DNA from 2 places in the Methylophaga sp. UBA2513 genome. Region 1 is predicted to be linked to the other one. Evidence: riboswitches for the same ligand, from Rfam matches in the RefSeq annotation. Region 1 holds a riboswitch; the other holds the start of a gene.

Evidence for each region. A riboswitch is a leader RNA that binds a small molecule or an ion and turns the genes downstream of it on or off. The one in region 1 is predicted to bind cobalamin.
Region 2: it holds a riboswitch for cobalamin, as region 1 does, so the genes downstream of both, B3V56_RS09385 (cobaltochelatase subunit CobN) here and B3V56_RS12780 (hypothetical protein) in region 1, are expected to answer to the same signal.

Annotation. Positions count from the first base shown of each region.
Region 1 covers NZ_DDNT01000021.1:42,215-57,114, forward strand. Annotated here, with positions in the region: gene B3V56_RS12740 (adenosylcobinamide-GDP ribazoletransferase) at 1-648, opposite strand, end outside; gene cobT (nicotinate-nucleotide--dimethylbenzimidazole phosphoribosyltransferase) at 648-1,709, opposite strand; gene cobU (bifunctional adenosylcobinamide kinase/adenosylcobinamide-phosphate guanylyltransferase) at 1,693-2,223, opposite strand; gene B3V56_RS12755 (cobyric acid synthase) at 2,220-3,683, opposite strand; gene cobD (threonine-phosphate decarboxylase CobD) at 3,680-4,669, opposite strand; gene cbiB (adenosylcobinamide-phosphate synthase CbiB) at 4,662-5,570, opposite strand; gene bluB (5,6-dimethylbenzimidazole synthase) at 5,567-6,229, opposite strand; gene B3V56_RS12775 (cobyrinate a,c-diamide synthase) at 6,226-7,515, opposite strand; gene B3V56_RS12780 (hypothetical protein) at 7,523-8,101, opposite strand; cobalamin riboswitch at 8,156-8,349, opposite strand; cobalamin riboswitch at 8,450-8,641, shown strand; gene B3V56_RS12785 (TonB-dependent receptor domain-containing protein) at 8,704-10,524, shown strand; gene B3V56_RS12790 (O-succinylhomoserine sulfhydrylase) at 10,654-11,844, shown strand; gene B3V56_RS12795 (vWA domain-containing protein) at 11,953-13,752, shown strand; partial or broken gene B3V56_RS12800 (hypothetical protein) at 13,749-14,900, shown strand, end outside.
Region 2 covers NZ_DDNT01000015.1:11,759-22,047, forward strand. Annotated here, with positions in the region: gene B3V56_RS09360 (branched-chain amino acid transaminase) at 1-729, opposite strand, end outside; gene glnE (bifunctional [glutamate--ammonia ligase]-adenylyl-L-tyrosine phosphorylase/[glutamate--ammonia-ligase] adenylyltransferase) at 770-3,586, opposite strand; gene B3V56_RS09370 (lysozyme inhibitor LprI family protein) at 3,786-4,205, shown strand; gene B3V56_RS09375 (DUF2149 domain-containing protein) at 4,208-4,522, opposite strand; gene B3V56_RS09380 (MotA/TolQ/ExbB proton channel family protein) at 4,515-4,961, opposite strand; gene B3V56_RS09385 (cobaltochelatase subunit CobN) at 4,965-9,275, opposite strand; cobalamin riboswitch at 9,406-9,595, opposite strand; gene mscL (large conductance mechanosensitive channel protein MscL) at 9,774-10,229, shown strand.

The DNA of each region.
Region 1 (14,900 bases):
GCCATCCAAACGATGCTCCATCGCGTATCGAAGTAATAAGAATACGATCAAACCCAGTAACAGCGGCGTGAAACCAAGACAGAAAAAAGCAATGAAGGTAGTGATTCCCATCATCCACTTCACTTGATTTACAGGTAGATAGTGTTTTAATACTGCACCGATGCCGTTGGGTCTGACGTAGTCAGTCGTGAGAAATAATAAAGGCATCGCTGTTCTGGCGAGGATAATGCTCCAGATTAATGCATAAATTTGACCTGAAGAAATAACAATTTCCAACAAGGCCAGTTTGAGTAATAAGGTTAATCCCAGGACCACCACGGCAATCGGACCGGCTGCAGGATCTTTCATGATCGCCAGCGTACGCTGTTTGCTGCCGATACCACCAAGCCAGGCATCAGCTGAGTCAGCAAGACCATCTATATGTAAACCGCCCGTTAACAATACCCAGACGGTCAGTAATAAAGCGGCGCTGAGTAAGCTATAGGAAACGGGTAAAACAGATACGACACCAGATAAAATGAATCCGATAATCAAGCCAACTAGCGGATAAAAAACTAAAGAGCGTCCAAGCTGTTGTTCAGTTGCGTTCGCATAACTGACAGGAATAATGGTGAGAAATTGTAGGGCTATTTGAAACGATAACCACATTATTTGTCTCCTTTACTGATGTTGGCTTGTTCAAAAGTCGCCATGCCGTTGTGTAACAGGCAAGCTTGGCGAAGTAGGGGAACAGCGACGGCAGCACCACTGCCTTCACCTAGACGCATATCCAGTTTGAGTAATGGTTCAGCGTTTAAGGCCTCTAAAACAACTTGATGGCCTGGCTCAGCGCTTTGATGACTGTATATAAACCAATCTTTGCAGCCAGCTTGTATTTTCTCTGCTATTAATGCTGCCACTGTACTGATAAAACCATCTATCAGCACCGGGATACCTTGTTTGGAACACGTCAGATAGGCACCCACCATTGCGGCGATTTCGAAACCTCCCAAGGTTTGCAATACGGTTAACGCATCCTTGTCGCGCTGCGCGGAATGTTGCTCAAGTGCTCGCCGAATAACGTTTAATTTGTGTTGAACACCTTGTTGATCCAGTCCTGTGCCGGGACCGACTAAGTCTGCGGGGTCACATGTTAGTAAAACAGAGGCTAAAGCTGTAGCAGCAGTGGTATTACCAATACCCATTTCACCGGCAATGTAGAGTTGCGTATTTTCAATATCACTGAATACATTATCACGGCCAATTAATAGTGCCTGCTGGCATTGCTGCTCAGTCATAGCCGAGCTCTGGCAAAAATTAGCGGTACCCGCATCGATACGTTTATCTAATACACCTGGAATTTCTTCTAATGCTTCCACAGTACCGACATTGATAACATCGAGCTTTGCCATCAACTCCTGAGCTAATACACTGATAGCGGCACCGCCATTGGCAAAGTTTCTGATCATCGCGGCGGTGACAGACTGAGGGAAGGCTGAAACACCTTCAGCCATCACGCCATGGTCTGCAGCATAAACAGTGATGTGCACATGCGTCAGGTCAGGGATTTCACTGGCTTGTAAACTCGCTATTTTGACGGCTAAGTTTTCCAGCTGACCGAGGGAACCTGGCGGTTTAGTCAACTGCTGCTGACGTGCTAACGCTTTTTGTTCATGCGTCTTATCTACCGCCTTAACAGGTTGTTTGAGCCATTCAGCGAAGTTGTTCATGCAGTTGTCCTTTTAAAAGATGAGGTAAACCTGCCACGGTTAAGATAACGTTATCGCTGATGTTGGCGATACGTTGATGTAAAACACCGGCCTCATCACAATAACGACGCGTTAAGTCCCCGAGAGGCATCACGCCCATATTGGTTTCATTACTGACCATAATGATGTGTTTATCAGAGGTTTGCAGCGTATCCAAAAAAGCTGATATCTGTTCTGTTAGAAGAACGTCTTCAGCTAATAAAAGATTGGTCAGCCAAAGCGTTAAACAATCTACAAGCACGACGTCAGTTGTGGCTTTTTTTATGGCATCCGCAAGATACAGTGGCTGCTCAATGGTTGGCCAGTTGTCTGGTCTTTGCTGCTGGTGCTGTTTGATCCGCTTTGCCATTTCATCATCATGCGCCTGCGCTGTAGCAATATAGGTGACGGATTCATTTGTGGTAGCTGCCCATTGTTCCGCTAAGCGGCTTTTACCTGATTTTGTGCCACCAAGGATTAACGTCGTTGTCATCATGCGTCCTCAAGTATCTGCATCAACTTATCCGTATCAATATGTGTAGCTACCATTTCTGCCAGTTTATTGATGTCATTTTCACGAAGTTGCCAATAATCAACAGATTCAACATTATCAAGACCTGCCCAACTCAATAACGCTTTTGCTGGTTCATCTTGTTCAAATAAACCATGCAGATAGGTGCCGATAATCTGTTTGTCATCACTGATGACACCATCTGGACCATGTGACAGATGTACAAGAGGCGATTTCAATGCGTTTCCTGTGCTGATACCCGCATGTATCTCATAACCTGAAATAGTGACAGGCACATTATTGATAAGTAATTGCCCCTGATTTTGTCGTAATGTTTTATGGCCAGCCAATATTGTTTCCATATCCAATAGACCAAGACCATCACTGCTACCAGGCTCACTTTCAATGCCATCCGGGTCATGAATTAGTCTGCCCAACATTTGAAAACCACCACAGATACCCAACACTTTGCCACCATAGCGACAGTGTTTCTGAATCGCTTCAGACCAGCCCTGAGTTATCAGCCAGTCCAAATCTGCTCTGACATGTTTGCTGCCAGGCAAAATAATCAGATCGGCTGCGGGAATGGTTTCATCAGGGCCAATAAACTGTAAATTGACTTGAGGATGAAGTCTCAGTGGGTCGAAATCCGTGTGATTACTGATACGTGGTAACACGGGAACAATAATATTGAGCTGTTTTTCCGAAGACGTGATTTGCTGCGTATTGACGGCATCTTCAGCTTCTAAATGCAGACCATGCAAATAGGGCAACACGCCTAACACCGGTTTACCTGTTTTTTGTTCCAGCCAGTCCAGACCTGGTTGCAATAAGCTAATATCTCCGCGAAAACGATTAATAATAAAGCCTTTAATACGTGCCTGTTCTGATTCAGATAAACACGATAATGTACCGACCAAATGGGCAAACACACCGCCACGATCAATATCAGCAATCAAAATGACCGGACAATCAACCGCTTCAGCAAAGCCCATATTGGCGATGTCTCGATCACGTAAATTGATCTCTGCCGGCGAACCTGCACCTTCAACCATCACCAGCTCATAATTGGATTCAAGCCAGTGATGTGAGTCCAGAACGGCTTGCATCGCTATTGGCTTATAGTCATGGTAAAAGCGGGCTTCCATATTAGCGACAGCTTTGCCATGGATAATGACCTGAGCACCGGAATCACTATTAGGTTTGAGTAATACCGGGTTCATATCAATATGCGGCGCCAGATGACAGGCTTGTGCTTGTACTGCCTGAGCTCGGCCAATCTCTCCTCCTTCAGCAGTCACTGCGCTATTGAGTGCCATATTTTGTGGTTTGAACGGTGCAACACGATAATTCTGCTGCACAAACCAACGACATAAGGCGGTGACCAACGTGCTTTTGCCTGCATCGGATGTGGTGCCCTGAATCATCAATGTTTTCTGTTTCATAACACTTCTCGCAGGGATTGTAGGGCTTTTTCCAGTTGCTGCCATTGCTGTTCATTGGCCGGTAAACCAAAACGCAAACTGGCAGGGGAGCTAAATAAGCGGGTCAGTACGGCTTGTTTTGCCAGATGTTCATGAATGTCGCTGGCGGCAGGATGCATCACCCATTGAAATAAATCAGTGCTGCCTGTGGGACTGAGCTTATAAGTGCTAAGCAACTGAGCTAAACGTTGAGACTGGTTTTGCAGTTGTTGAATGGTACGCTGCTGCCAGTCAGTATCCTTGAGTGCCTTTGTGGTGATAAAACGTGATGCAGTAGCAATGGGCCAGGGGCCAAGATGCTCTTCGACTTTATCCAGAATTGATTGTTCGGCGATTAAAAAGCCAACGCGACAACCTGCCAGACCAAAGAATTTGCCTATCGATCTCAGAATAAGTAGTCCGGGCATGGCCGGTAGGTTACAAAGACTTTTCTCGGGTGTTGTATCAATAAAAGCTTCATCAATGACTAGCCAGCCATCACCTTGTTGTAATTGCTGATGCCAGTTTAATAGCTGTTCTTTACTATATCGTCTGCCGCTTGGATTGGTTGGGTTGATAATAATCAACACATCCGTATGGGCAATCACAGAATCAATCTCTTCATGAGCAATGGCTTGAACATCGTGCCCGGCTTTTTGCCAACTATAGGCATGCTCTGCATAGCAAGGGTCTATCACTTTTACTCTGCATGGCCCACGTAACTGTGGTAAAAACTGTATAGCCGCCTGACTGCCGGGAAGGGCGATTAAAGATGGATTACCGTAATACTCTGCTGCCGAGTTAAGTAAATCATCATCTTGCTCTGGTAAACGGGTCCAGACAGATTCGGGTAATGCCGGAATGGGCCAGCCATTGGGATTGATCCCCGTTGATAAATCCAGCCAATGCTGGTGGGCGATACCATATTTTTTAATGTAGTGATTGAGTTTGCCACCATGCTCAAGCATAGCTGATACCTGTAATGATAGTGATGACGGCTATCCACAACAACAGACTATCCGTGACTAGATGTAAGGCCCGAGGAATATCATCTGCATTGGCTTCGCGATTTAAGCCAAGCGTTGGACGATCGTGCCAAATACCGTGATAACGTGCCTGGCCACCCAGCTCTATTTCCAGCGCCCCGGCACCTGCCGCCATCACCGGGCCAGCATTGGGACTATCCCATTGTTTAGCTTGCTGTCTCCAGCAATGTAGTCCAGAGCGGACATTGCCTACCAGTGCATAACTGAGCGCTGTTAATCGTGCCGGAATATAATTCATTAGGTCGTCAATACGGGCGGCAGCACGACCGAAATAGAGATAACGGTCAGTTTTATATCCCCACATAGCATCCAATGTATTACTCAGTCGGTAAATAACGACACCGGGAAGGCCCGCCACAATAAACCAGAACAAAGCTGAAAAAATGGCATCGGCGCCATTTTCTAATACCGATTCGATACTGGCTTTAGGAATATGTAATGTTTCTCTGTCACGGCTGACGATGTAACTGGTTAAGGTTTTTCCCTGTTCAATATCGCCTTGTTTTAATGAAGTGATAATCGGTGTCACATGATCGTATAAGCTACGATGACCAATACAGAGGTAGAGTACGATAACGCTGAATATCAGGTTAAGTGATGGAATGTCACTTATACAAGAGGCGATAAAAGCAAAAGGTGCGACCAGCACTAACCAGCCAAGCAGTCCTTTAATAAACTGCTTTTTAATGCCGTCACTAGCGTTGTACACTCTGTTTTCAATGTGTTTGGTGAGTTGACCAAAACCCACAAGCGGGTGACGACGTGTTGGTTCACCGAGTAACCAATCAAGCAATAAAGCAAGAATAATAAACAGTAAGGTCATAAACTGGCCGGTTTATCCCAGTGGTTTTCATATAAAACAGAGTCAAGTTCAATGCCCTGGCGCCAGTTTTCCATTTGTAGCATCGGCTCTGGATAAAACTCATTAACATGACCCAGGCACAGAATGGCGACAGGGGAGGCACCTGAAGGCAGCTTGAGTAAGTCTGCCAATGCTTCTGGTTCAAAAATAGATACCCAGCCCATACCCAGACCTTCGACTCTGGCGGCCAGCCACATGTTCTGAATGGCACAGGAAACGGAGGCCAAATCCATATTCGGCATGGTTCTCCTGCCAAAGATATGTTCTTCACGTTTATCGCATAAGGCGACAACCAGGATTTCAGCACAATTATCCATGCCCTCGACTTTTAAACGCATAAACTCATCTTCACGTTCGTTCATGGCTTTGGCCGTTTCTATGCGTTCTTTTTCGACCAGGGCTTTTATCTTTTCACGAATAATGGAATCAGTAATTCGAATAATTCGCCAGGGTTGCATCAGACCAACGCTTGGGGCTTGGTGTGCGGCCATTAATAAACGTTTTAGCTGTTTCGGTGCAACAGGATCAGGTCGAAAGTGACGCATATCCCGGCGCTCGGCTATTGCCCTGTAAACCGCTTCTTGTTCTGCTCTTGAAAATTGATGAGGGGAATCACTCATGGTGATAACCACGCTGCAATAAGATGAGGGTTAGAGTAAAAGTAAAAATGGATATAGCTGGCGGTCAGACGCTCTTGTTGATAAACAGCTTCATTGACTGATTTGCCATTAGGACACTGTCCGCTTATTTCAGATACTAATTCTGTGCTGAGTGAAGAATGATGATAAGTGTGACCTCTAATCGCTTGATTCTCAACGGTCACTTCCTGCAAACCAAGCGCGGTTAATCTGGCCTGGAGTTTCGCCTTAGCTGGCAAAATACCACACATTGTGGCGGTAACATCTGTCTTGTCTGTCAGCGTCTCGCAAAGGTATAACATGCCACCACATTCCGCGAGGATAGGTTTATTTGCCTCGTAATGTTGCTGAATAGCTTGTTGCATCTGTGTATTGGCACTTAATGCGGCCAAATGTAACTCCGGATATCCACCGGGTAAATAGAGACTATCGATATCAGGTAGCTCGGCATCATTGAGTGGAGAGAAAAAAACAAGCTCAGCACCTAAAGACTTCAGACAATCCAGGTTTGCCTGATAGAGAAAAGAGAAAGCGGCATCTTTGGCGATGCCAATCTTCAAACCATCCAGTAACGCTGGAAGTTGCGGAGTATCAATGAACGGAAAATCGATGTTTGGCAAAGACACTGAATCATCAAAATCAAAAGCCTCAAGCGTATGGCTTAAACGTTGTTCTAAATCTGTAATTTCACCGGCTTGTTGTAAGCCTAAATATCGACTGGGTAAGGCATGTTCAGTTTGTCGGTATAAGGTAGCAAGGCAGGGAAGTGTTGGAGGCAGGGCATTTTTGAGCATATCGGCATGACGTTCACTGCCGACTTTATTCGCTATAACCGCCGCCACCTGTGTGTCTTGCCGATAGTGATCCAAACCTACTGTAATCGCCGCGAAGGTTTGTGCCATGGCGCTGGCATCGATAACGGCGAGAATGGGTATACCAAAAGCTGCTGCCAGATCAGCTGTAGAAGGTTCGCCATCAAACAGTCCCATCACACCTTCAATCAGGATAATGTCAGCCTGTGCAGCGGCTTCTGCTAACAGTTGCTGACTATGTTGTTTGCCAACCATCCAAAGATCAAGTTGATAAACAGGGTGACCGGACGCCTGCTCTAAAACCATGGGGTCCAGAAAATCTGGACCCACTTTGAAGACTCGAACGTGTTTGTTTTGCTGCCTGTAATGTCTTGCTAGTACAGCCGTAACCGTCGTTTTACCCTGACCAGATGCGGGTGCAGCAATGACTACAGCAGCGCATGACTGCGACTGCATTTATTAACTACTTTTGATCAGCTTGATGTGTGGTTTTGGTGAAGTACATAGACACATGGCAAATCATGGCCACCACCAGATAAAAACTCATCACCGCCAGGTTTTTAGGGAAGTATTGAATAAAGCGTTGTGTGTATTCAGTGAATGTTGGATCAGGATAACGACCAGAGAAGAAGTAAAAACCACCACCACTAAATAGTGTGGCTGCAGTGGCGGCTACTAATACACTGCCAACAAGAGGCAATAAGGTGGCAGCATTAAATTGGTATTTCGATGCATACCAGCGTCCAGCCATCCATAAGCTGCCATAAGCAGGAATGAGAAAACCGTAAGCAGGAGACATACAGAAACTAGTGCTCAATTGACCACCACCCAACAACACACTGGTGATATCGAGACCAGCCGCCATCGCTAAAAACACGGGAAACCAGGCTGCTGAACTGAGGTAAAGACCTGCTAAGAAAAAGATAGCCCATGATGCACTGGGTAATGCATCGACAGAAGCAAAATGATGACCTCGGGTCATAAACATTAAAAGCGCTAAGAGACCAGCAATAATTAGTTGCTGAGAACGAGATAAGGTCATGATGTGATTCTCCAGTGTGCCCACCCGCACACAATAGGTTTGAATTTGCCAAGAGGCACGTTGTATTTTCAGGCCGGTCTCCGGACTCGTGAGTGTTGCCTGATAAACACCTTCCCATACAGCACTGTACAGTGGCATTAGGTTTATCTGATCTCACTTACCGTTGCGGGGGCAGTGTCGGCATTATCTATTGATGCACCGACTTCCCGTTTACTCGCGATTGCAATACCTAAAACTCGCGATAGAATAAGGATTAATACGATATATTGTCAATTTGACGTGAAGAATAAACTCTCAACTTTAATATAAGAGGATGGCGTAGGTTTGACGTATGGATGCGCAGCCATTACTATGCGCGGCTCTTCAGGTGCTCTGTTTAGGCAGAGTTAAACGGGAAGTTGGTGACAAATCCAACACTGCCCCCGCAACGGTAAGCGTTGAAAAGCACATCATTAAGCCACTGCGAATCTCGTGGGAAGGCGATGTGTCAGGCATAGCCACAACGTAAGTCCGGAGACCGGCCTGAGGTTTCATAACAACACCATAGTGTTGTGACCCTTTTAACCTTGGAGCGCGGGTGAGCGTATCCTCAGGAGACAATTATGACCTTGTTTTCAAAGGCGTTGCCTTTGCGTGCTTGCACGCGCCTTTCAGCATTTACGCTGATTTCTTCTTTACTTTCTTTACCTGCCATCGCCAGTGATGAGCTTAATTCCATTACCGTCACAGCGAATCGTATGCCTACGGAAAATGCGTTGGCGCCGACCACGGTGATTACGCGGGAGCAAATCGAAAAATTACAAATCAATGATCTTCCAACACTTTTATCAAGAACACCTGGCGTCGATATGGCAAGAAATGGTGGGCTCGGAAATAGCACGAGTTTATTCATAAGAGGTTCGAATTCAGACCATGTTCTCGTACTTGTCGATGGCGTCAAATGGTTTTCAGCGACATCAGGTGGATCGGCCTTACAACACTTTCCTGTTCAGCTTATTGATAGGATAGAAATCGTGAGAGGGCCGAGATCCGGTGTATATGGATCAGAAGCTATTGGTGGTGTTATTCAAATTTTCACCAGAAAAGGTCAGGAAGGTGAAATAAAGCCGTTTTTCTCTATCGCTACTGGAACAAAAAATACTCAAACCGCGTCAGCAGGTGTGAGTGGTGGCACCAAAAATACTAAATATAACCTTAGTTACAGTCACTTATCATCGAACGGTATTGATGTCAGAGAAACAACGGATCCAGATCATGATGGATACAGAAATAATAGTCTATCGTTCAATGTTCAGCACAAAATCACAAATGATTGGCAAGTTGGTACGACCTTATTAAGGACACAAGGTCGTGCATACTATGATGGCTCTGGTAATCCATCCAGTAAAGTTGTGGAACAAGTCGTTGGAGTCAATACAAGTATCAATATTAACGACTTATGGCTGACATCCTTTACGTTGTCAGAGTCACGAGATAAATCTCAAGCCTACGCTGACAACATCGCAGGTAATGACTTTAATACACGCCACAGAACGATAAGTTGGCTTAACACACTGACGCTGAATGAAAAAAACAAACTAAATGTAGGCATCGATTTAGATAATGACCGCGTTGATGGAGCCTATGACTATCGTGAAACATCACGAGACAATCATGCTGTGTTTGCCAGCTGGCAAGGTCAGGCAAATATTCATGACTGGATGATTAGTGCTCGCTATGATGACAATGAAGCATTCGGTGATGAGACGACTGGAACTGCTGAATGGGGTATGTCTGTAACGGATGACATCCGGTTTGTTGCAAGCGCTGGTACGGCGTTTAAAGCCCCGACCTTTAATCAGCTCTACGCCCCTGATTTTGGCTGGTTTGTCGGTAACCCAGATTTAGATGCAGAAAAGTCAAAAAATTATGGTATTGCTCTACAGTCCACGCCAAGCTGGGGAACATGGTCAGTTAATCTCTACAAAAACAAAGTAAGGGATTTATTGTCATTTCAGGGCAACACGTACGTGAATGTTGATGAAGCTGAGATAAAAGGGATTGAATTTGATGCATCAACCCAGCTGTCTGGATGGGATGTCAATTTCAACGCAGCTATTCTCGACCCAGAAGACACGGACACGGGTAATACATTAGCAAGACGAGCCAGACAATTGGCTAACATTAACCTGGATCACGCCATCAATCATCAGTGGTCTGTGGGCGGCAGTCTAAAGCTGAGAGGAAAGAGCTATGATAATGCCTCTAATACCAACCGTTTGGGTGGATATGGATTAGTTGATCTGAGAGTCGCTTACCAATTCAAACCGGAATGGACTGTCAGACTCACTGGTGAAAATATGCTCAATAAAGACTACCAGACAGCGGATACATACAATAGCCTTGGTAGAACAGTGATGTTATCTCTGAGCTATCAACCATAAAACCGACTAGGCTTCATAAAAAATACCCGAACAAGTTTCGGGTATTTTTTTGACTGAAACTCAGGATTCATCTGGTCAGTAGCCTGCTAAAAATATAGAATTGTTACATCTTTTTTATGTTGAACTCCCATGACAGATAAATATGACAATAAAGGCTTTGCTACCAAAGCCGTTCGAGTTGGTCACAAAAGAACTGCCGAGTCAGAACAGTCTGAACCTATATTCCCAACGTCCAGCTTTGTCTTCGAAAGTGCAGAGCAAGCTGCAGCACGATTTGGTGGTGATGAGCCGGGTAATATCTATTCTCGTTTTACTAATCCCACCGTTCGCACTTTTGAACAGCGTTTAGCTGCTTTGGAAGGTGGTGAGTCCTGTGTTGCTACTTCATCTGGCATGTCGGCGATTTTATCGACAATGATGGCCTTATTATCAGCCGGTGATCATATCGTTTCGTCGATGAGTATTTTCGGCACTACACGTGTGTTGTTTGATAAATATTTATCCAAGTTTGGTGTCAGCACCAGCTATGTGAAGCTGATTGATTTAGATGACTGGAAAGCCGCTATTACGCCAGAAACAAAAATGCTGTTTTTAGAAACGCCTTCTAATCCAATGAATGAAATTGCAGATTTGGAAGCGCTTTCTGAGCTTGCCAAGGCCAATGATTGTTTATTGGTTGTCGATAACTGTTTCTGTACGCCGGCATTACAAAGACCGTTGGAGTTTGGCGCTGATATCGTTGTGCATTCAGCTACAAAATACATCGATGGCCAGGGCCGTTGTATTGGTGGTGCGGTGGTTGGCGATGCTAAACGTGTTGGTGAAGACGTATATGGTTTCTTGCGTACAGCAGGACCGACGATGAGTCCATTCAATGCCTGGACCTTCCTCAAAGGTCTGGAAACCCTGGATCTCAGAATGAAAGCCCATTCTGCGTCAGCACTTGAGGTAGCAAGCTGGCTAGAGTCGCAACCTTTAGTAAGCCATGTGTTTTACTCAGGCTTACCATCGCATCCACAGCACGAATTAGCTAAGAAACAGCAGTCAGCATTTGGTGGCATTATTGCTTTTGAAATCAAAGGCGGTAAGAAGGATGCATGGTCTCTCATTAACGCTTTGGAGTGGCTGTCTATCACCGCGAACTTAGGTGATAGCAAAACGACCATCACGCATCCTGCAACAACAACACATGGACGTCTCACTGAAGAAGCACGCGCTGCAGCTGGCATCACTGATGGAATGTTACGACTCTCTATCGGCCTTGAAAGTGTGGATGATATTAAAGCGGATTTAGCCCGCGGCTTTGCTGCTATTAAATAACGGCACAAAACCTGCATAGCCCTGCCTAGATTGGAGTGGCTGTCAAAAAAATGTCTTTAAAAAGCGTAAAGACAGAAGCTGACAGCATAATGAACAAGGTAGATTGCTATGTTAGATTTCTTAAAGATCGCATTGCCATTAGCTTTGTTGGTGACTATGCCAACAAAGCTTGCACAAGCGGCTGAAACACCCAGTAGTGATGTTCGTGTTGTGATAGATGTCTCGGGCAGCATGAAAAAGAATGATCCCAAAAACCTGCGAGCACCTGCGCTGAGAATGTTAGTGGGGCTCATGCCAGATGACGCAAACTCAGGGGTTTGGACCTTTGCTAAGATGGTCAATATGCTGGTGCCATGGCAAAAAGTTGATGATGACTGGCGACAGAAAGCGATTGAAAAATCCTCAAAAATTCACTCCCTTGGTCTCTATACTAATATCGAGCTAGCCTTAGAAAAAGCCACAAAAACAGGCATAAAAAACGATCCTAAACAACGTCAAAGCTTGATTTTATTGTCTGATGGTTTTGTTGATTTACAACCAGGACAAAAAGCCAGCGAAGCCTCTCGCCAGCGCATCCTCAATGCGATTGTGCCTAGACTAAAAGCGGCGAATCTCGCCGTTCACACAATTGCCCTGTCAGATAATGCCGATCATGAACTGCTGAAAGCTATCTCAATGGAAACGGATGGCTGGTATCAACAAGCCAATACGGCTGATGATTTGCAACGTATTTTCCTTCATATGTTCGAAAAAGCCACCCAGCCAGACACTGTTCCTCTCGCTGATAATCAGTTCAAAATCGATAGCAGTGTCAATGAAATGACAGTGCTGGCTTTTCGAAAAGCAGGATCAGCAGAAACACAACTTAAAACACCCGACGGTAGAACCCTCACCGAGTTGGATCAATCAGATAAATTGCGTTGGTTACATGAAGATAGTTTTGATCTGATTACCATTGAAAACCCGGCGACGGGCGAGTGGCGAATTGATGCTCAGCTTGATCCGGATAACAGGGTAATGGTTGTCACGGATATGAAACTGGAAACCAGTGATTTACCTAATAATGTGCTGAAAGGGGAAAAGTTCGATTTTCACGCGACATTAACTGATCACGGAAAACACATTACACGAAACGATTTTCTGGAGTTGGTTGACGGCTCACTCAAACAAAATTCTGAGCTGGAAGAAAAGCAGTTGTCGATGACATTGGACCCACAAAAAAGTCAGTTTAATGCCAAATTGGGTGAGGAGTTCACCGCTGGACGTCAGGATGTGATTGTCACCTTGAAAAGTGCGACGTTTGAACGTCAGAGACGCCAAAGTATCAATGTGATAGCAGCGCCTTACTATGTTGATTCGGAACGTCTACCTGGCGATAGTCGAAGTCATCGTATACAGGTTCAGGTCGAACCAACCCTAATAAAACCAGATTCTTTGTCGATAAAAGCATTATTAAGAGAAGAAAATGGTAGCGAGTGGCCATACGAGATGCAGAAAACGGATACGAACAATTGGCAGCTGACATTAACTGAACTCACGAAAGATGCCGATTACGAATTATCGCTTCAGTTACGCGGTGAAACGCCTGAAGGACGTCCGGTTTTTTTACAAGCTGAGCCTATCACGTTGAAAGATGAATTAGCGCTTGAACCAGCTGCTGAATTATTTGATGAAGAACTTGCTCCCATTCTGGAACCGATTACAGGTGAAGATGCAGCTGACGTCGATATTATGCCCTTGGATGATGACTTGATGCTAAGCGAGGATAATGAAGAATCAGGTATCTCAATATCTGATAACACAAAACTTCTGATAGGTAATGCCATTATCTTAGCTCTACTGATAGCTGGCGTTATCTGGTGGCGAAGACAGAATGCAGCAACCGCAGCGGTGGGAGATATGCTTTGATAAATCTAACCGATCCAATGCTCGAGTTCCTGGCGTATGAACTGGCTCTGATTTTTGCTGTTATTGCTGGCATTTTATTAATAAGTAATCGAAAAAAAAGGCGGAAAGTTCATAATGCCGGCACCAACGCCGTAAAAAAAATTAAGCGGGACCAGATATCGAGAGAGCAAAATCTCAGTCAGGTTTTACATGAAAAATACGCCCTAAGTGATGAAGCGCTCAAAGCGGAAGTAAACGACTTTCTTGAGCGTGAACGTCGCATACAAAAAAGTCTTATCAAAACCTATATAGAACAGGATGATAAAGCGTTTTTAGCTATTCCTGGCCTGGTTGAGCAAGCCGTTGATGCGGCATTGAACATCGAGCCAGTTGGTTCACACGCTAAGTCTCAACAATCTGAAGAAACGGCACCAACCGCAGATGATTTACAGCAACAGATTGATCACGCGGCACAAACGATGGAACGTTTACTGAGTCAGTATCAACAACTGACAGGGGCTTCAATGGCTGCGGCAGCTGTGCTTCCAACTGAGAAAGAGGATGTTGAGATTGATGAGAGTGTGACCGAAGAGGAAACGCCAGCAGAAATTGACGAGGTACCTGAACCTCAGGAAGAGCAAACCTTTGGTGATGGCGATGAGATAAATCAGGTATTCGATGATCAGGCCGAGGTTCCATCACTCTCACCTGAGACAGATGTCAGTGAGCCAACCGAGCCTGAAGACGCAGCTGATACTGACACCCCTAATGCTGAAATACCTGCTAACAACGACTCATCTCCAGAAGAAGAGCCCATCTTATCTAATGAAGAACTGGATGCGTTATTAGACGGGGACGATTTTTCACTGGAAGATGAAAACGCAAGTGTTTCTGACCCAGACAATACAAACGAGACTAGAGAGACAGAGATTCGCAACGAGCCAGTTGATGTCGTTGAAATCAATGGTATTGCTGATGAAGCTGATTCAGTCCAACAGGAAGAGCTCACCGATGAAGAGCTTCAACGCTTTACCGAAGTCACAGATGAGATTGAAATTCCGGGGGCTGTGGATGATATTTTGTCGTCACTGCAAGACAACGAAGAGAAGCAGCAAACATCAGTTGAGACAGATTCAGATACTGAAATCGATAACGAAGATAATGAGTCT
Region 2 (10,289 bases), on a different contig from region 1:
ACGTTTCTCAACAACTTTCAGACCGATATCGCGTGCCAGTGTCATCACTGTTTCACGGGTGATGCCTTCTAACGCTGAGGTCAATTCAGGGGTGTACAACACACCATCACGCACCATGAAGAAGTTTTCACCACTACCTTCACACACAAAGCCTTGAGCATCTAATAGCAGCGCTTCGTCGTAACCGCAACTGACCGCTTCTTGCAACGCCATCATGGAATTCATGTAGTTACCGTTGGCCTTGGCTTTACACATGGTGATATTGACGTGGTGACGTGTGAACGATGACGTTCTGATACGAATACCTTTTGTCATGTTTTCTTCACCGAGGTAAGCTCCCCAATGCCATGCTGCGACCATAACATGTGTGTTCAGGTTATCTGCACGGATACCCATGCCTTCCGAACCATAAAAACACATCGGTCTAATATAAGCAGAGTCCAGATTATTTTCACGAACCACAGTACGTTGAGCTTCGTTGATCGTCTCTTTATCAAACGGCATGCCCATACCTAAAATTTTGGCGCTACGGAAAAGACGATCGGTATGTTCCTGCAAACGGAAGATAGCCGTGCCTTGTTCAGATTTATAAGCACGCACCCCTTCAAATACGCCCATGCCGTAATGAAGAGTATGTGTCAGGACGTGGACTTTGGCCTCACGCCACGGTACTAATTCACCGTCGAGCCAGATAACGCCATCACGATCTGCCATTGTTGCTACTGCCATATGCTTTATTCCAAGTTCATTGATTAATCTGAGTCTGGTTCTAGGCGATGTCACCTAACCAGCGCTGCCAAATCTGCACAACCTGCTGCGGGAAGTCTTGTAACTGAGACACCGACATTAATGCGGGTTTATCCTGCAATACGCAGTGGTTGGCTTCATTTCGATAGTAACGATATGCGTCGGCCAACATTTCCCCCTCAGCGGGTTCGAGCTTTCCGGAAGCCACCAGCGCTTCCAAAATCCTAATATTATCGGTGTAAACGAGTAATTCAGGCAAGTCCGTTGACCATGCCAACACTGCATATTGCACCATAAATTCAATATCAGTGATACCACCTTTACCCTGTTTTAGATCAAATAGTTGGCTATCACTCTTGTCTAACTGTTGACGCATTTTTGAACGCATGTCTCTGACTTGCTCAGCCAGCGTCTCTTGATCACGGGACTTGGCCAACACCTGTTGACGCGTGTCGAAGACCTTTTGCGCAAGTTCGGCATCCCCCATCACATTTCTTGCGCGTACCAAGGCTTGATGTTCCCATGTCCATGCTTCTTTTTGTTGATAATCAACAAAACCAGAAAATGGACTAACCAATAAACCCGATGCGCCACTAGGCCGCAAACGCATATCGACTTCATAAAGCAAACCACCGGGAGTGACTGTATTCAACAGATGAATCATGCGTTGAGCAAGGCGAGTATAAAATACCATCACATCTACGGGACGCTCGCCATCCGTCATGCCTTCCTGTGCATCATCAAAGATGAAGACCAGATCCAGATCCGAGCCATAACCTAATTCAAGCCCACCTAACTTACCGTAAGCCAGAATAGTCAAACCGCACTGCTTAGGGTCGTTATTATCTGTAATGGGTGGATACCCATGCTTGACCACTAAATGTTCCCAGGCTATTCGCCATACCTGTTCAAGTAGTATTTCCGCCAATTCCGTTAATTGATCCCCCACTCGCATTAACGGCAGTACCTCAGTGACATCGGCTGCCGCTACATGAAGCGTGGCAATTTGTCGGAACTCTCGCAAACGATTCATCAACTGCTCTAAGTCATCCGCATCAACCGAGGATAAAAACTGTAACAGCTGTTTTTTTAACTCTTCTCTCTCAGGTACTTCATAAAGGGAACGAGGATCGAGGAGCTCATCTAATAGCACAGGGTATTTCGCTAGCTGTGTACTTATTAATGGACTAGCAGAACAGAGCTTGACCAGTTGTGACAAGGCCATCGGATTTTCTACCAGCAGCGCCATATAAGCACTTCGACGCATGATGGACTCCATCAGAGGCATTAAGCGGGGTAGACAATCATCAGCGTTATCGACATTTCCAGTGGCTTGTAATAACAACGGTAATAGCTTCTCGAGCCGTTGCTGGCCTGTCTGGCTCAAGTTACGACAAATATGCAGATCGAGTAATTTATCAACAACCGCGAGTATCTGTTCAGGATTGTCATACCCACATTGTTGAATAAAGGTTAATTTCTCTTCCGGTTGAGCATTAAGGAAAGAAATTTTTATCCCAGCACCTTCATCACTGGCTTGAGGCGCCGTCAGCAATTGATCAAAATGCTCCTGTACTTGCTGCCTGTAGTCTCTAAGAGTGGCATAAAACGATGACCAGTCTTCGAAGCCCATACTGAGTGCCAACCTTAATCTTGAAGGCTCATCGCTTGGCAAAATATGGGTCTGCTGATCGGCCCAAGCCTGAATGCGGTGCTCTGTTCTACGAAGAAACGCATAGGCTTGTTTTAACTGATTGACCGCATAGACTGATAACAGGTTTCTATCAGCCAACAGGTCAAGAATCGTTAGAATCGGTCTTTGCTGCATGGGGCGATCTCGTCCACCATAGATCAACTGAAAAACCTGCCCTATAAACTCGATTTCTCGGATACCGCCGGTGCCCAGCTTGATATTGTCATCCATCCCTCTGTGGTGCATCTGTCCGGCAATCATGGATTTCATTTCACGCAATGAATCAAACATGCCGTAATCGAGATAACGTCGATATACAAACGGGCGCAGCATATCTGACAACGCTTTTTTATCCGCTTCATTGCCGGTAATAGCACGCGCTTTAATCATCGCGTAGCGTTCCCACTCTCTTCCCTGGGTCTGGTAATACTCTTCCATTGCATCAAAGCTGGAGACCAAAGCGCCACTCTCACCAAAGGGACGTAAGCGCATATCGACCCGAAACACAAAACCATCAACGGTCTGGTTATCCAGGGCCTGAATCAATTTGCGTCCAAGCCTAACGAAGAACTCGCTATTGCTTAACGGCTTCCTGCCCCCTTCGGTTTCCCCTTCCTCTGGGTATGTGAAGATAAGATCAATATCCGATGACAGGTTTAATTCGCCTGCACCCAGTTTCCCCATGCCTAAAACAATCATCTTCTGCTCACGACCATCATCGTCACAAGGGATGCCATTTATCTCGACCTGCCAGTCATAGAGAAGGCTTAAGGTCTGCTGAATACAGACATCGGCCATGGCGGACAGATCAGCCATGGTTTCGGCTAAATCAGACCAATTAGCTAAATCCCGCCAGATAATACGTACCATCATCCATTGACGAAAATGACGTAATTTCTGATGTAATTGTTCCTCGCTAGTGATGCCTTCGAGCATGGATTTCAGCTGCTGACGAATCTCATCCAATGACAGTTTTTTCTGCAATTGACCTGATTCAAGCAACTGCGCCAGCATCGATTCCTGTCTTTGCCCCCACTGGTTGACGTAATCACTGGCTGATAAGACATCAGGTGCCACTTTCAGCAGTTCGGGATAAGTCTTTAAGGCATTTTGCCATGGCTCTGGCAATACAAATGCTGAGGACATAAACACTCCGGATAACGATGGAAAAGCATTACTTTACATTAAGCTTGATTAATACCAAATGCGTAAACCATTCTAGCTAGTCAATAAAATAATCAAGAGATATGCACGCTAGTAAGGAGAACAAACCGCTATCAGTCTTCGCTTAATCATTCGCCTTAGGTGATAATCCAGGTTCGCACTAAGTTAGGAGTAAGAAACCATGATGCTAAAACGTACGCTTGCCCTGTTGAGCTTATTGTTGAGTTTTCCCGTTATCGCAGAGAGTGATTGCGCGTCTGCTTTTACTACGCTTGAAATTAACGCTTGTCTCAACGAAGAGTTGCAAGACAAAAAGGACATCATGCAGCAATACTTGGCAGTAGCTAAACAACGCTACAGCGATGAAACCAAAGTGGTAACTGCGATAGAAGCAGGACAATCGGCTTGGGAAGCCTATAAAATATCCCACTGTGACAGTGTTTACACTATATGGATGGACGGGACGATTCGTGGTGCCATGACGCTGAGCTGTCAGATAAACCTGACCGAGGCCAGAACGCATGAGATCTGGTCTAGCTATTTGACCTATATGGACAGCACTCCGGCTATCATGCCTGAACCAGAATTAACGTATGAGTAAACTCATTGCCCAATCATAATGAGCTTGCCCGTTTTTGGATCACGGTAAACCTGACCGACAGACTCATACCCCTCCGCACCACCTTGCATACCTTCAGGTAGCTGCGGTAATTCTTTCATCGATTGAAGTTCCGTCAGGGCATGCTCCGCTTGTTTTGCCTCGGCCTGGAAATGCTCCTGGAGCTGACTACTCATTGAAATTAATGCCGCAATCAGACCACAGGCAAACACCAACATTAAATCTAATAAATTGGCCATAGGGCCTAATGGCTCATCATCATTGCCATCAAAACGACTATGCCGCCAGCGTCTAGCCATGAGCCTGCTCCATGTTCGTTAAAACCTCGTCATACCAGCGGCGTCTCAATCGTCCGAGAACAAAACCGATAATGCCAACAAAGAGGCCCAGAACCGTGGTATCAAAGGCCACACTCATCGCCGTTGTTAAGATACTTAACTCACCATTACCAAGTGCAGATAATCCTGGTCCAAGCGGTATCAGTGTGCCCATCAACCCGAGCATAGGTGCAATTCTGGCTAAAAAATCACTCCGCTCAATTCGTTTGAAAGCTAATTTTTCAAAAGACTCAACCTGACCTGACTGCTGCCACTTCTTCAAACCAGAAAAGCGTTCAGCCAGCGCAATACCAATATCAATAATGCTCAAGGCGGCAAATAACATTAGCGCCCATATCACCGGTTCTAATAAAAATCCGACTAAGTGATGCATCACACCGATGGATTGTGAACTCAACATAACTTACTCCTTGAACTTGGCAGTTGGGGCTCGCATGCCTTTTGCCATGCCAGCCAACACTAACAACGCCACCAGACCTAATATCACATAGAGCCAGAAGCGTTGTTGCTGCGCTTGCTCTTTCTGTTGCTCTTCAGATGAATTCGTCTCTTGCTCAGGCTGAGTCGCTTTTTGCTCGGTGATTTCGGCAATATGACTTGGTGCATCATCCACTTCAGTTTCTGGCATTCTTGCCGCATTTAATACCTCAGCTAATTGCTGTTGATGAGACTCATCCAGGTAATCATTCAACCATACATACAAGGGGTGGGATGGTGAGGTATGGCCACTTCCCGGTAGCCCATTTGCAGAAACTAAATCAGTGAACTGCTGTGCCAGTTGTTCCAACGTAGCCTCATCGGCTTGCCAAAAACCTTTATAGGCTGCAACCAGCATAATCGCCAGCATATTACTTTTCACATGGACGTTATGATCTTGCTCAAGAAAGTCATCTAAGCCCAAGTCTAGTCCATCATCCACATACACCCGTTTAACTTCATCCCATACCCAGCTTTTCACAATGCCGGGATTGGTCACTTGCCAGCCCCATAGATATTCTAAAAACTCACTACCCATGGTGCGAGCACCGGCATACCCCTCCTTCATCAGCGGTTTAAGCCATTGCGGATTCAGATAACGACCACGCAGTTCACCTAACAATACGGTCTGCAAAGGATCAACGCGTAAATCCGTGGTATCACTGTGCGCCAGAATATAACTCTCTGGTGCCTGTCCACGTGTGGTTTCAATAGCGAGGCTTAAGCCGCCCAGATAATCAAAGGCATCATTGTTATCCATAACTCCATACAGATTACTGGCTCGTCCGAGATAAGTCTGACCGACATGTTGCAGCCTCTGTTGGAATAAGGCCTGCTGCGCCTGGCCGTCAAGCTCTGCGCCATAAGCATGGCCCATGCGATGAATATACGTTTCCGCGACTTCTTCACGATTTTCCCAGGCACCAGAGCGCTCAACCAGACGATTCACGCCAGCACCATAAGCACCCGGTGGGGTACCAAAAATACGGTAACTCGCCGTCAGGCCGGCTTGGTTTTCTGACACACCCGCACGTAATGCCGCACTGGCATCGTCTACCCAGCGGGCAGCAACCCGGTTCTGCTCTAAGGATTCAAAACCAGGATTTTCACTAACCTGTAAACGCTCTAAAGCCGCATCCAATGATAAGGTCAACGCCGGATAGTCACGACGAATCAAACCAGAAGAGGCATCCAGTGCCATCAATACAGCTTGTTCCAACCAAACTATCTGCGAACCATACAAATCACGGAATAGGCCGGATGTCGTCAGCAACATATCTCGGCGGATTCGGGGATGAGGCGAGGCTGATGAAGAAAGATCCAAACGTTCTAATCCACTAAAAATTCCACGACGACTCCAGGTCGGTTTCACCCCTAACATATCGTAAGCAAAAGCGATCATTGCACCTTCATCACGCACCACATCGGATGCCCATAACACTAAGGCATCACTATCCTGAGCGTTTTTTGCGGGAGTTTCTGCACGGGCTTTTTCGGCTAATGCGATACCGACTTTGTAGCCTAAACGTGATGGAATTAAGCTATCATCTAAGGCATAGAAATTACGTCCAGTCGGTAATGCTGATGGTGTGCGAATCGGATCATTACCTTTACCCGGCTCAACAAATTGACCATCTAAAGCAGCCAATAATGCCGACATTTCTGCAGCAGGTGAGCCGCGTAGAAGTGGATCCCAGCTCTCCGTAGCTTGTTTGCCATTATTCATTGAAGTAAGCATGGTTTGAACCGCTTGTTCAGACCAGTCTCGACCAAAAACATGTAGCCCCAGAGGCATAAAATCTTCTTGTAGAGTGGTCAGGTAATGGCCGATTTCGTGCACTAACAAATCGTCATCCACCTGCTCGAATGAACTCAATCCTCGCACTTCCAACTCACCAGCCATATTCGCTGTCAGTTCATCTTCCAGATTAAGTTTGGCGACTAAGCGTTTCATTTCCTCAATCGCACGATCGCGCATAGCCCCAGCATTCACAGGTGCAGCTTCATAACTTTCAACGACCTGTCGTAATTCCAGTAATTGATCATATAACTCAGTGCTAGCCAAAGGCGGTGTGAGGTGATCAACCATCACCGCGAGGCCACGGCGTTTTGCCTGAATACCCTCACCTACACCATCAACGATATAAGGGTAGATACTTGGCAAATCACCTAAAATTGCCTGAGGGTAATCATTCTCAGCCATACCCACTCGATGACGAGGTAAAAACTCGTAGGTCGAATGGCGGCCCAGATGAACTAAGGCATCAGCATGAAAGGTATTTCTTAGCCACTGATAAAACGCCAGATATTGATGTGGCGGCGGGAAGGATAAATTGGCATGCAATAATTCTTCATTCAGTTCCCAACCTCTTGGAGGCTGTGGACCAACAAAAATATTGCCAAACTCAAGACCGGGAATCAGGATTTTATCGTCATAAACCATCACATTCCCCGGCGCTTCGCCCCAGCCTCTTATGCCTTCTATCCATTGTTGGCTGATGGCATTAATTAATTGCTCAGCCTGTTGCCAGTCGATGTTTGCTAAAGGTCGCTGGTAGATGGTTTGTAGCTGACTGAGTAATTGCAACACACGGTCACGACCAGCATGGTCGGCCCCATCGACAACATGGCGGATATCTTCCATCACCCGAGCTAATAAATGGGCCGCAATACTTGGATCATTCAATGCTTTAGCTTGTTTTAGATTGGCATGTAATAAGCCCAGCGGGCCATTGACCATTTCTTGCTGTAGTGATTCTGGCAATGTTTGAAACCAGCTTTGGTAGCTTTTGCTATCCATTGTGTTGACTTGTGACGACATCGCAGCCAAAGCAACCTGATCTTCAGGTAGATTCACACCCCGTTGTTGTAATAAGTCGAGTAACTCAGCCGATGACGCTGGTAACTCACCGGTCTTATACCCTTGGTTTTTAAGGGAATGCAGAATATCGAACAAGGACTCCACGACGTTTAAATTATCAGCACCGATATTATGGCGACCAGGCGGATGGTTGTAATAGATAATCGCGATCTTTTTATCCTGATTCGCTTTATCTTGTAATTGCTGCCAGCGTTTTAAGCGCTTAACCAATAAGGTGACTTGTGACTCTACAGGTTCTGAGAAAGCCAGTCTGGCTCCAGTAAATTTATCGACTTCGGCGGGTGTCATCGTTGCAACCACCATTGGTTGAGACACCCCTTGTAACTCAGGCATAGCGACACGATAATGAACAGAATCCCAACTGATACCGGCTTCTGACAGCTCCCATTCAGCGTGGGTACTATCACTTAAACGCATCGCTTTTATCACCGGTACATTCAGTTTTTTTAATTCATCGGTGACAGCCTGCCGATGTTCCGATCCGCCAATCACAAAGTCTTGCAGAGACACCACTGAACTGATGTGTGATTTATTCTCAGCTAATAACTTGATGGCAGATAAACTGGCATCACCCCACGCAGTAAGCACTGACACACAACCAGTTGACTCATCAATAAGCTGTTTACAAACAGCATCCAGTAATGCCTTTTCTCCCGGCCGTTCCCCAGTTTCATAATCCACTAACACCACCCATGATGATTTTGCAGAAAACTCAAACTGATCTGGTGGAATGATTTTATCTTGATGATAAAGCCTGAGCTGTGCAGCTAATTGAGGACGCTCAGTTGTATTTTCATTTTTAACCAGATGATGTAGATGACTAATCAGTCCCTGCATATTTTCACTATTTCTTCCCAGCCAAAAGAATCGTGAAATCAACCACGCTTCCTGTGCCGGGTATTGTTCTAATAGCGATGCCATCCACTGCTCTGTCGATAACGCAGGATCTGGATGCTGCATTAATTTGTCAGGGGGCTCATTTAAAATGGGGTGACTGTTCAAACTTGACGCCCCCATAAGACGCTGATCGCTATGCAATGCGATAAGATTTTTTAGCAGACCTTTTTTGATATTTTCCATCAGCTGGTTGGCTGTTTCACCAAACACGCCGCCCGCGAAGACTAAATCTGACTGTTTTAATAAAGCGGCTTGTTGATTTACGCTTAAGTCTTGCCACTGTTCGGTCGTGCGTATTTGCACTGACGTGGAGGAATGAGAGGGGTGTTTTAAAAACTCATGCGCACCAGACACCACTTCCGGTACATTTCGTGGTGTGACAATCAGCAATAATTGCTCGGCCAGGACTGATGAAGAAAAAAGAAAAAGAATGAAACAAAGAATAAGTCGGTTAAACACAGCGCTATCCATCGATATATAAAAACACTGAGTTATCAAACCACGTCGGAAAGATCAGACACCGCTTAATAACTCAAAGATGATTCGCCATTAAACGGTTTCCCGCTCCAACTGCACACCCCGGCCATCGGATAATAACGTTTTCATGGCAGATATCCTGGCTCACGCTTCAACATTTCCAACTCACCTTCCCGAAATCGATCGATTTCAGTGGTTTTACATCATCGTTGTCAGAAACTTCACGTATACAGTTGCGGGGACAGCTTCGGTTAAGAATTCCCTTTTAACTCTGCTAAGAGACCATAAAAATCAGAATTATACGTACTTACCCGAGTAACAACCACGGTTTGGTGACGCAGACAATCTTGCGAACAAGAATAATGCACAAAATAAAGATAGACAGCCCAAATAGTGATGGCTAATATCCAACTGAGACTCAATGTTTAATCAGGATGCTCGCCCTCTATTTCAATGAAAACAACAAAAGGAAGATAAAGGATGTTGAAGGAATTCAAAGAGTTTGCAATGCGCGGCAATGTGTTAGATATGGCCGTGGGGATTATCATCGGTGGTGCGTTTGGCACCATTGTGAAGAGTTTGGTAGCCGACGTAATTATGCCACCTATTGGTCTATTACTGGGAGGTGTCGACTTTTCAGACTTATTTATCACGTTAAAAGAAGGTACTGTGGCAGGTCCATATGCCACCTTGGCAACAGCTCAGGAAGCTGGTGCTGTAGTGATTAGTTATGGCGTCTTTATTAATGCGGTCATCAGCTTTTTGATCGTCGCCTTTGCTGTTTTTCTGTTGATTCGTTCGGTCAATAAAATGCAACGTGAAAAAGAAGCAGAACCTGCACCTGCAGAAGCCACCAATAAAGAATGTCCAAGATGTTACTCAACCATTCTTATCAAAGCGACGCGTTGTCCACACTGTACATCAGAACTCGTATAAACAAAAAAGCCCCGACCAAATGGCCGGGGCTTTTTTAGCACTAAAGACTGAGGGATGATT